2 regions of the Cryobacterium mannosilyticum genome follow, and region 1 is predicted to be linked to the other one. Evidence: predicted binding sites of a transcription regulator. Region 1 holds the regulator's gene; the other holds the start of a gene.
What was found. Region 1 encodes LexA, which represses DNA repair genes until DNA is damaged. Its sites were predicted from a motif close to TCGAACANNTGTTCGA; they were not measured.
Positions count from the first base shown of each region.

Region 2: the regulator LexA is predicted to act here: its motif matches at 2,902-2,917, upstream of E3O32_RS06055 (HNH endonuclease signature motif containing protein).

Region 1 is NZ_SOFM01000044.1:70,617-75,620, forward strand. It holds gene metE (5-methyltetrahydropteroyltriglutamate--homocysteine S-methyltransferase) at 1-2,230, shown strand, start outside; gene lexA (transcriptional repressor LexA) at 2,311-3,015, opposite strand; gene E3O32_RS14370 (LysM peptidoglycan-binding domain-containing protein) at 3,296-3,718, shown strand; gene E3O32_RS14375 (histidinol-phosphate transaminase) at 3,782-4,891, shown strand; gene hisB (imidazoleglycerol-phosphate dehydratase HisB) at 4,888-5,004, shown strand, end outside.
Region 2 is NZ_SOFM01000016.1:44,039-49,042, reverse strand. It holds gene E3O32_RS06080 (DsbA family protein) at 1-243, shown strand, start outside; gene E3O32_RS06075 (EamA family transporter) at 188-1,087, opposite strand; gene E3O32_RS06070 (MarR family transcriptional regulator) at 1,133-1,639, shown strand; gene E3O32_RS06065 (DUF2269 family protein) at 1,620-2,120, opposite strand; gene E3O32_RS06060 (hypothetical protein) at 2,143-2,802, opposite strand; gene E3O32_RS06055 (HNH endonuclease signature motif containing protein) at 2,997-4,580, shown strand; partial or broken gene E3O32_RS17570 (low temperature requirement protein A) at 4,716-5,004, shown strand, end outside.

The DNA.
Region 1 (5,004 bases):
GACCAGCGCCGCCGAGCTCGAGGACACCGCGGCCACCCTGCGCCAGGCCACCCGGGAGCGCCTCGTGGCCCTCGGCCTCGGCGCCGACGACTCGTCCATCCCCGGCTCGTTCTCCTTCTACGACCAGGTGCTCGACACCCTCTGCACCGTCGGAGCCGTCCCCGCCCGGTATGCGTCGCTGGTGGGCGCCGACGGGGGGATCGACCTGGCCGGGTACTTCACCCTCGCCCGCGGCGCGGGCGAGAACCTGCCGCTCGAGATGACGAAATGGTTCGACTCCAACTACCACTACCTGGTCCCCGAAATCGGCCCGGAGACCGTGTTCTCGCTCTCCAGCGATCGCATCGTGCGGGAGTTCGTCGAGGCGAAAACGGCCGGCTACCTCACCCGCCCGGTCATCGTCGGCCCGGTCACGTTCCTCCTGCTGAGCAAGGCCAGTGACGAGGCCCCCGCCGGTTTCTCGCCCCTGGACCGCCTCGACGACCTGCTCCCCGTCTACGCCACCTTGCTCCAGCGACTCGCCGAAGCCGGCGCCGAGTGGGTGCAACTCGACGAGCCGGCTCTGGTCAGCGAGAGCATCGACGCCCCCCGGGACAAGGCACTGACCGCACTCGGCTGGGCCTACGCCACCCTGGGCCGACTGTCCGCCCGGCCGGCCATCTTCGTCGCGGCACCGTATGGCAGCCTCGACGACGCCCTTCCCGTGCTCGCGGGTACACCGGTCGACGCGATCGGACTCGACCTCGTGCGCGGCGCCCTGTCCCAGGACACCCCCGGCCTGGCCGGGAAGACCCTCGTCGCCGGGGTGATCGACGGGCACAACATCTGGCGCGGCGACCTGGCCGGGGCGCTCGAGAAGGCCGAACGGCTCAGCGCGTTCTCCTCGCGGGTGGCCGTGTCCACGTCCACCTCCCTGTTGCACGTTCCCCACGACGTCGACGATGAGTCCGCGCTCGGCGACGAACTGACGTCCTGGCTGGCCTTCGCCGACCAGAAGGTCGGCCAGGTCGCCGCCCTGGCCCGAGGCCTCTCGCAGGGCCGGGAAGCCATCGCGGCAGAGCTGGCGGCAGCATCCGCCGCGCTCGAATCCCGGCGCACCGCTCCCGGCGTGCGAGACTCCGCGGTGCGTGCCCGCGCCGCGGCGCTCACCGAGGCGGACTTCAGCCGCGGCGACTACCGGACCCGGCTGGCCGCGCAGGATGCCGCCCTCGGGCTGCCGCTGCTGCCGACCACGACCATCGGGTCCTTCCCGCAGACCGGGGAGATCCGCCGGGCCAGGGCCAGGCACCTCGCCGGAACGCTGTCCGCCGACGGCTACCGCACTCTGATGGAGGCGGAGATCGCCCGGGTGGTCGCCTTGCAGGAGGAGATCGGGCTCGACGTGCTCGTGCACGGCGAGCCGGAGCGCAACGACATGGTGCAGTACTTCGCCGAGCAGCTCGACGGCTTCCAGGTGACCGAGAACGGCTGGGTGCAGTCCTACGGCAGCCGGTGCACCCGGCCGTCGATCCTCTGGGGGGACGTGTCCCGGCCCCGCCCGATCACCGTCGACTGGTCGACCTACACCCAGGGGCTGACCAGGAAGCCGGTCAAGGGGATGCTCACCGGACCGGTCACGATCCTCGCCTGGTCGTTCGTGCGCGACGACCAGCCGTTGGGCGACACCGCCCGGCAGGTCGCGCTGGCGCTCCGGGACGAGATCACCGACCTCGAGGCGGCCGGGATCAGGCTCGTCCAGGTCGACGAACCTGCCCTGCGCGAACTCCTCCCGCTGAAGAAGAGGGACCACGCCGACTACCTCGACTGGTCGGTCGGCTCCTTCCGCCTCGCCACAGCCGGCGTGGCCGACGCCACCCAGATCCACACCCACCTCTGCTACTCGGAGTTCGGCGTGGTGATCGACGCCATCCGGAACCTCGACGCCGACGTCACCAGCATCGAGGCCGTGCGCTCCCGGATGGAGGTCGTCGCCGACATCGAGGCCGGCGGATTCGACCACGGCATCGGACCGGGCGTGTACGACATCCACTCACCGAGGGTGCCGAGCGTGGCGGAGATCACCGAGCTGCTCGACCGGGCCCTCGAATCCATCCCGGAGCGCCAGGTCTGGGTCAACCCGGATTGCGGACTCAAGACCCGCGGCTACGCGGAGACCGCCGAATCGCTGCACAACATGGTGACCGCCACCCGCGCGGTGCGCGCGCGCATCGGTGCCGGCATCCCCGCCTAAACGCGGCCCCCGGCCTGAGCGCCAGCCGAACGCAGAACGGCCCTGCCGGAACACCGACAGGGCCGTTCCGCGCGAGAAGATCAGACCGAGCGCAGCACCGCCACGATCTTGCCGAGAATCTCGGCGTGGTCGCCGACGATGGGCTCGAAGTTGGTGTTGCGCGGCAGCAGCCAGATGTGTCCGTCGCGCTGGCGGAACACCTTGACCGTCGCCTCGCCGTCGAGCATGGCCGCGACGATCTCGCCGTTCTCGGCCGTCTTCTGCTGGCGGACGACGACCCAGTCGCCGTCGCAGATGGCGGCGTCGATCATCGACTCGCCGACGACCTTGAGCATGAACAGTTCGCCCTTGCCCACCAGCTGGCGGGGGAGCGGGAAGATCTCGTCGATCATCTGGTCGGCCATGATCGGCACGCCGGCCGCGATCCGGCCGACCAGCGGCACCATGGCCGCATCGCCGACCTGCACACCCGACTGGTAGCTCTCCGCACCGCCGGCCGCCACGTCCTCCGGCGACTGCGGAATCTCGATCAGCACCTCGAGCGCCCGAGGCCGGTTCGGGTCGCGCCGGAGGTACCCGCTCAGCTCCAGCTGGTTGAGCTGATGGGTGACGCTCGACAGCGACGAGAGGCCGACCGCGTCCCCGATCTCGCGCATGCTCGGCGGATAGCCGCGCTGACTCACCGAGCGCTGGATCACGTCCAGAATGGCGAGCTGCTTCTCACTGAGGCTCTTGCGCCGCCTGGTTCCGCCCTTGTCGCGGGGACCGCTGCTGTCCTGCGTCACGATGTCGCTCCTCGTCTCGGTGAACCGGTCCTGTCAGCGGTCGAAACCGCCGTCAGACCCGAATGTCGGTGGCGTCTGGTTGATTCAATCCAGACAATCGAAACTGTATCCATCTCGAGCACGATAAACAAACATCTATTCGAGTGTGTCGTCACCTTTTTCGGGAAACAACGCAAATATCTCTTGATTGTTCGAAGAATCGAATATATATTCGGAACATAGGTTCGCATCCGGCTCTCCCGGCCGAGAGCCGGATGCGTTTTTACACAGGAGGTTCGACATGAGCACTGCAATCGGAATGACTGCCCTCGGAAGCAACGGGGCGCTCGACCTGGGGGCCGTCCGATCAGGCGCCGTCCGGATGCCCTCCGTCCGCACCCGCCTGCACCTCACCCGACGCGGTCGGGTCGTCTTCACGACGCTCGCAGCGATCCCCCTTGCCGCCGTCGCGCTCGCCCTCGCCCTCAACGGCGGGATCGCAGCGGCGGAGGGCACCAGCGCCGGTGCGGCCACGGTGGCCGACGTCGCAACGGTCTTCGACTACGTCACCATCGCGTCGGGCCAGTCCCTGTGGCAGCTGGCCGAGACCATCGCCCCCACCTCGGACCCGCGCGACGTGATCGCCGAGATCGTCAGCCTGAACCAGCTGCCTTCCGAGAACGTGCAGCCGGGCCAGCGCCTCGCCCTGCCGGCCAGGTTCTGAATCGACTGGGGCGTGATCGGTGCCGCCCGGGGGCACCCGGGCATCCCCGGTAGCATTGGGGGAGTGACCAGTCTCAACGACCTGCCCCTCCGCGACAATCTGCGCGGACTCACCCCCTACGGAGCACCACAACTGCACGTGCCCGTCGCGCTCAATGTGAACGAGAACACGCACGGGATCCCCGACGCCGTCGCCGGCGACATCGTCGCCGCGATGGCCGAGGCCATCCGCACCATCAACCGCTACCCCGACCGCGAGTTCACCGAACTGCGGGAGTCGCTGGCCCGGTACCTCGGCCACGGTCTCACCCGGGAGAACATCTGGGCGGCCAACGGCTCGAACGAGGTGTTGCAGCAGGTGCTGCAGGCCTTCGGCGGTCCGGGCCGGTCGGTCCTCGGCTTCGCGCCGACCTACTCGATGTACCCCCTGCTGGCCTCCGGCACCGGAACCCGGTGGATTGCCGGCACCCGCGACACCGACTTCGAGCTCAGCCCGGCCACCGCCAGGAGCTGGGTCGACGCCGAGTCGCCCGACCTCGTCTTCCTCTGCTCCCCGAACAACCCCACCGGCACCCCGCTGTCGCTCGACACGATCGCGGCGGTGTACGACGCGGCCGACGGAATCGTGGTCGTCGACGAGGCCTATGCCGAGTTCGGCCCGTCCGACGCGCCGAGCGCACTCACCCTGCTGCCCGGGCGGGAACGGCTCCTCGTCTCCCGCACCATGAGCAAGGCGTTCGCATTCGCCGGCGCGCGGGTCGGCTATCTTGCGGCCGACCCGGCGGTGACGGATGCCCTCCGCCTGGTGCGCCTGCCCTACCACCTGTCGGCCCTCACCCAGGCCGCGGCGATCGCGGCCCTGGCACACAGCCCCGAGATGCTCGCCATGGTCGACGACATCCGCGGTCAGCGGGACCGCCTGGTCACCGAACTTGCCGTCCTCGGCTACCGGCCACTGCGCAGCGCGAGCAATTTCGTGTTGTTCGGCGGGGTGGACGATCCCCGGGGCACCTTCGAGGCCTTGCTGGCGGAGGGCGTCCTGGTGCGCGACGTCGGAATTCCGGGGCACCTGCGGGTGACGGCGGGCACCGAGGCGGAGACGACCGCATTCCTCGAGGCACTGGCCGGGCTCGGGCAGCACTCCGCCGCCCGGCCCAATAAACTGTCGGAATGAGCCTGACTCCCACGACCTCCTCGCCCCGCGTCGCCCACCTTCAGCGGGAGACCAGCGAGTCGAGCATCGACCTGACGCTCAACCTCGACGGCACGGGTGTCTCGGACATCCAG
Region 2 (5,004 bases), on a different contig from region 1:
GTGATCAACTCCGCGGATGCCGTTGAGGCAACCGCGCTGCTGCAGGACTGGGCTGCGGAATTCGGGCTGAGCCAGGCGCAGGTCGACACCGTCGCATCCGTCGCCGGCTCTGACAAGGTGGCCGGGATCATCGCCGCCAACAAGCAGACGGTCAAGGAACGCATCCACACCGTGAAGATCCCGACCATCATCTTCGACGGACGCCGGCACGACGGGCTGGTCTCGGTGGGCGACCTGGACTGACCGCGTTCGTGGCCGCGACCGCCGCCAGCACGATCGTCGCGCCGACCACCTGGCCGAAGCTGAGCGGCTGCTGCAGCAGCGCCCAGCCGCAGGCGACGGCGACGACCGGGCTGAGCAGCCCGAGGAAGGCGACGGAGGCCACCGGCAGGTTCTGGATGCCCCGGAACCACAGCGTGTAGCTGAGCGCCGTGCCGAGGACCGCGAGGTAGGCGTAGCCGGCCACGTTGCCCGGGGTGAGGGGCTCCGTCGGGAGCCCCTCGACCACGAGCAGGACCGGGACCAGGACGAGCCCTCCGGCCAGGAGTTGCCAGGACGTGCTGACCAGTGGATGCGCCGGCTGTCCCCACCGTTTGGCGAGCACCGTGCCCACGGCCATCACGGCCGCGCCGCCGAGCGCCGCGAGCACCCCGAGCAGGTCGAGCCGCGCCGTGGCCTGCAACACGAGCAGGGCGACCCCGAAGACCCCGGCAATCCCCGCCGCGACCCTCAAACCGGTGACCCGGTCACCCAGGATCCTTGCCGCGAGCACCGTCACGAGCAGCGGCTGCACGGCCCCCATCGTCGCGGCGACACCGCCGGGAAGCCGGTAGGCGGCGAGGAAGAGCAGGGCGAAGAACACGCCGATGTTCAAGGTGCCGAGCACCAGCGACTTCCACCACCAGGCGCCCCGCGGCAGCCTGCGCGTGATCAGCACGATCAGGAGGCCGGCCGGCAGCGCGCGCAGGGTGGCGGCCAGCAGAGGGCGGTCGGGCGGGAGGAACTGGGTCGTCACCAGATAGGTGGTTCCCCAGAAGATCGGGGCCACCATGGTCGTCGTCACCATCCACCATCGATTGCTAAGCACTAAGCCATAATAGCTAAGCGCTTAGGAAAAAGCTAGACTTGTCGCATGACCGACCACGTCGACCGCATCCTCGCGCAATGGGCGGCCGCGCGCCCTGATCTGGACGTGGCGGCGATGGCCGTGCTCGGTCGACTCGCCCGCGCGGCCCGGCTCGCCGACGCCCGCCTCGGCGTCACGTTCGCGGCCCATGGCCTCGACGCTGCGTCCTTCGACGTGCTCGCGACGCTGCGGCGGAACGGGGAACCGTTCCGGCTCACCCCCACCGAGATCCAGCAGAGCGCCATGGTCACCTCGAGTGCCATCGCGCAACGGCTGAACCGGCTCGAGCTGGACGGCCTCGTGCTCCGCAGTCCGAATGCGGCCGACGGGCGAGGCACCGTTGTCAGCCTCACTCCGGAGGGTCGCGCGCTGATCGACCGGGCGCTGCCCGATCACGTCGCCAACCAGGAGCGAATGCTCGCGGGCCTCACCGACGCGCAGCGCGCCGCCCTCGCGACGCTGCTCCAGGCGCTGGCCGAATCCCTGGCTGAGGCTACGGCTTCCAGACCATGAGCACGACCACGATGACCAGCAGGAGCGACGAGATCCCGGATCCCATCGCCACCCGGGAGTAACCGGCGGGCTTGGCGTCGGATGTCCCGACTGCCGAGGTGGCGGTTGCCGAGGTGGCGGTTGCCGAGGCCCCGACGACCGCGGCACCTGCCGTGAGCGCCTCCGCAGCCTGGCGCATGGCCGGCACGACGACGAACAGGTTGATCGCCAGGGCGATCGCGTAGGCGAGGATCGACAGCAGCACCCAGGTCGAGCCGAACGAGAATCCCTCCTCAGGGTCGGCAACCCCGAGGGCGCCGAAGCCGAAGAGGGCCACGACGATCGACAACAGGGTGAACAGGTTCACCGACTTCGCCAGCGAGGCCACCTGACCGGCCTCCCCCGCCCGGATCGAACGCATGGCGGTCATCGGCAGGATGGCCATCGGGCCGACGATGAAGACGGCGGCGACGATGTGCAGGGTGTTGAACAGAGTATCCATGGCTTCAGCGTATTGCTTTACGCTACCGGCCCCGGTCGCCCACGCTGCGCTGGGCAGCCACGGCCGGGTGGTCGTCGGGGAGTCCGTGGCGCTTGCCGGCCGCGAGCAGGGCGAGGTTCTTCTTCTCCCAGTCGCTCACGGCCTGCCGCTGTGGGTCGATTGCCCGGCCGTCGGCGCAGGCAGGGATGCTGCGCCCGCACGTGCAGAAGCCCGGTTTCGCCGGGTCGCCCGAGTGCAGCATCCCGACCCGCCAGATCACCGCCATCGTCCAGTCGAGCTGACGCCCGCCGAGGTCGTTCCGACGTTCGGCTCGCCTGACCAGATCGCTTTCGAGCACGGCGCGGATGCCTCCGCTCACCGTGCGGTCGAACTCACCGGCCACCAGGGCACGAAGTTCGTCGACCTGCCCGGTCAGTTCCGCGATCGTCGCGTCCCGCTCGGCCAGATCGGACTCTGACTTCTCGACGGACTTCCGGTGCACGTTCTGAAGGTCGGCGTACTCGCCGACCCAGAGCATCACGTGGTCGGCGTCCCGGCGTTCGGCCTTCTCGTCGCCCAGGTGGTGCAGGCAGAACGAACAGACCACCTGGTCGCTTGCCGAGGTGAAGTTGAAGGATTGCAGCGACCGGCAGCAAAAGCACTGGGCGCGGATGGCCACATAGAGCGGATACGAGTGCGTCACGGTGTTCTCCCTGGCTGGCCTGCATTCGAGCGTAGCTCGTTGCCGGGAGGACCTGGCAACATTCAATACGACTATTCGACACAAGAACTCGAATAATCCTCGCAATTATGTTCGAGTTGTGGTATTCTCAGTTTATGGCAGGAACCCCTGATCCCCGAGCAACCACCGCCTCCGGTCCAACTGTTGAGGTGGGGATGGCTGCGGATCCCGCCCCAGCCATCCCGGGCACGGATGCCGTCGTGGAGCTCTCCCCGGTGCAGCGGCTGGCCGCGTTGCAGCTGGCCCTGACGGCCGAGCTGGCGGCGGTGCCGTTGGCCAGGCTGAGCGATCTGGACGCGGTCGCGGTGCTCGCCGCGGTCGAGGACCTGGGCCGGAGTGTCGATGCGGCCCGGATCGCGACCGCGTCCGAGGTTGATGTCCGGTCGGTCCGGATCCTACCGGGCCAGTCCCAACCCGCTTTGCCGGCCAGCCTGGGGTGCCGGGACGGGGTGGACGTGATCACCCGCGCCGCCCGCATCTCGGTCAAAGAAACCAAACGCCGCACTCGACTCGGCAGCTTCGTCACGCCCCGCACCGGCGCCGGCCTCATCATGCCGCCGTTCTACCCGGCCGTCGCCGCCGCCCTCACCGCCGGGAAGCTCGGCGTGGAGACAGCGGACGTGATCGTGACCGGGCTGGAACGCATCAGCACCCGGGTCGCCCCCGACGACCTGCACACCGCCGAACGCGCCCTCGTCGCCTGCGCAACCGGAGCGATCACCGAAGAAACCAAAGGGCTCCCCGGCGAAGGCCTCGCGTTTGCCACCGACCTGATCCGCGGCATCGTGCTCCAATGGCAAGCCCGGCTCGACCCCGACGGCACCGCCCCCACCGAACCCATCCGGCAACCCCGCAGCACGATCAGCTTCGGCACTCTCACCGACGGCCTCTACCCCCTCCGCGGCGGCGTCACCCCCGAACTACGCGGCATCATGACCGTCCTCTTCGACACCTACCTCTCCGCACGTTCAACCGCCTTCCCTACCCACGCCGAACAGGGCCTGCCCAACCCCGACCCGACGACGACGGACACCAGGTCCACCAGCACCGAACCGGCCGAGCCGGCCGGTTCCGACCAGCAAGAGGACTGCGGCGCCGACAGCGCCCCGGATGATCTGCCGGCCGGGATCGGGGACGACCGCACCGGCGGCGAGAAACGCGCCGACATCGTCCGGGCCCTCTTCGACCGGGCCGCCCGAGACCCGGCCACCCCCGCCTTGGGCGGCGCCGCCCCCACCGTCCTCGTCCACGTCAACGCGACCGATCTCCTCACCGGCACCGGTGTCGGCTGGGTCGACGGCGTCGACGCCCCCGTCTCGCTCACCACCGTGAAGCAACTCATCTGCACCGGCGGCTATCAAAAGATCCTCTTCGGACCGAACCAGGAAGTGCTCCGCCTGGACCTCAAACAACGCCTCTTCACCCCCGCCCAACGCCGCGCCATCGCCGCCCGCGACGGCGGCTGCATCATCCCCGGCTGCACCTGCCCACCGCACTGGGCCGAACTCCACCACGTCATCCCCTGGGCCGCCGGCGGACCCACCGACATCGACAACGGTGTGATGCTCTGCTGGTTCCATCACCACACCATCGACACCTCCGGTTGGATCATCCGAATGGTCAACGGAACCCCCCAAGTCAAAGCGCCACCCTGGTATGACCCCACCCAAACCTGGCACCCCGCCAACCAAAACCGCACCCGCACCACCAGCACCCGCCTCGTCAGCAACCGCCCCTGACGGTCTCGACCGGATCGACCACCAGTGAGCCCGCGCCGCGACCGCGCGCATGACCCGTGCTCTGCCCTGGGCGTCCTGCCCCATTGAGCTACTCTCAGAGTCTGAACAGAACGGCAGCGGAGGCGAGGAGCGCGCATGTCGAACCAACCGGGTGGCGCACCGCTCTCCTGGGCATCCGCCGCTGCCTTCCGGCGCCACTTCTGGCAGCCGCCCCGGGCCCACGGCGACGTCATCCAGGGGCGCGAGGTCAGTTTCCTCGAACTCTTCTATGACCTCGTCTACGTCGTCGTCATCTCCCAGGCCGCCCACCATCTCTCGGGGGACGTGACGTGGGCGGGCGTGGGCCGGTTCGCCATCGTGTTCGGACTGATCTGGCTGGCCTGGGTCAACGGGGCCACCTATCACGACCTGCACGGCCGCTCCG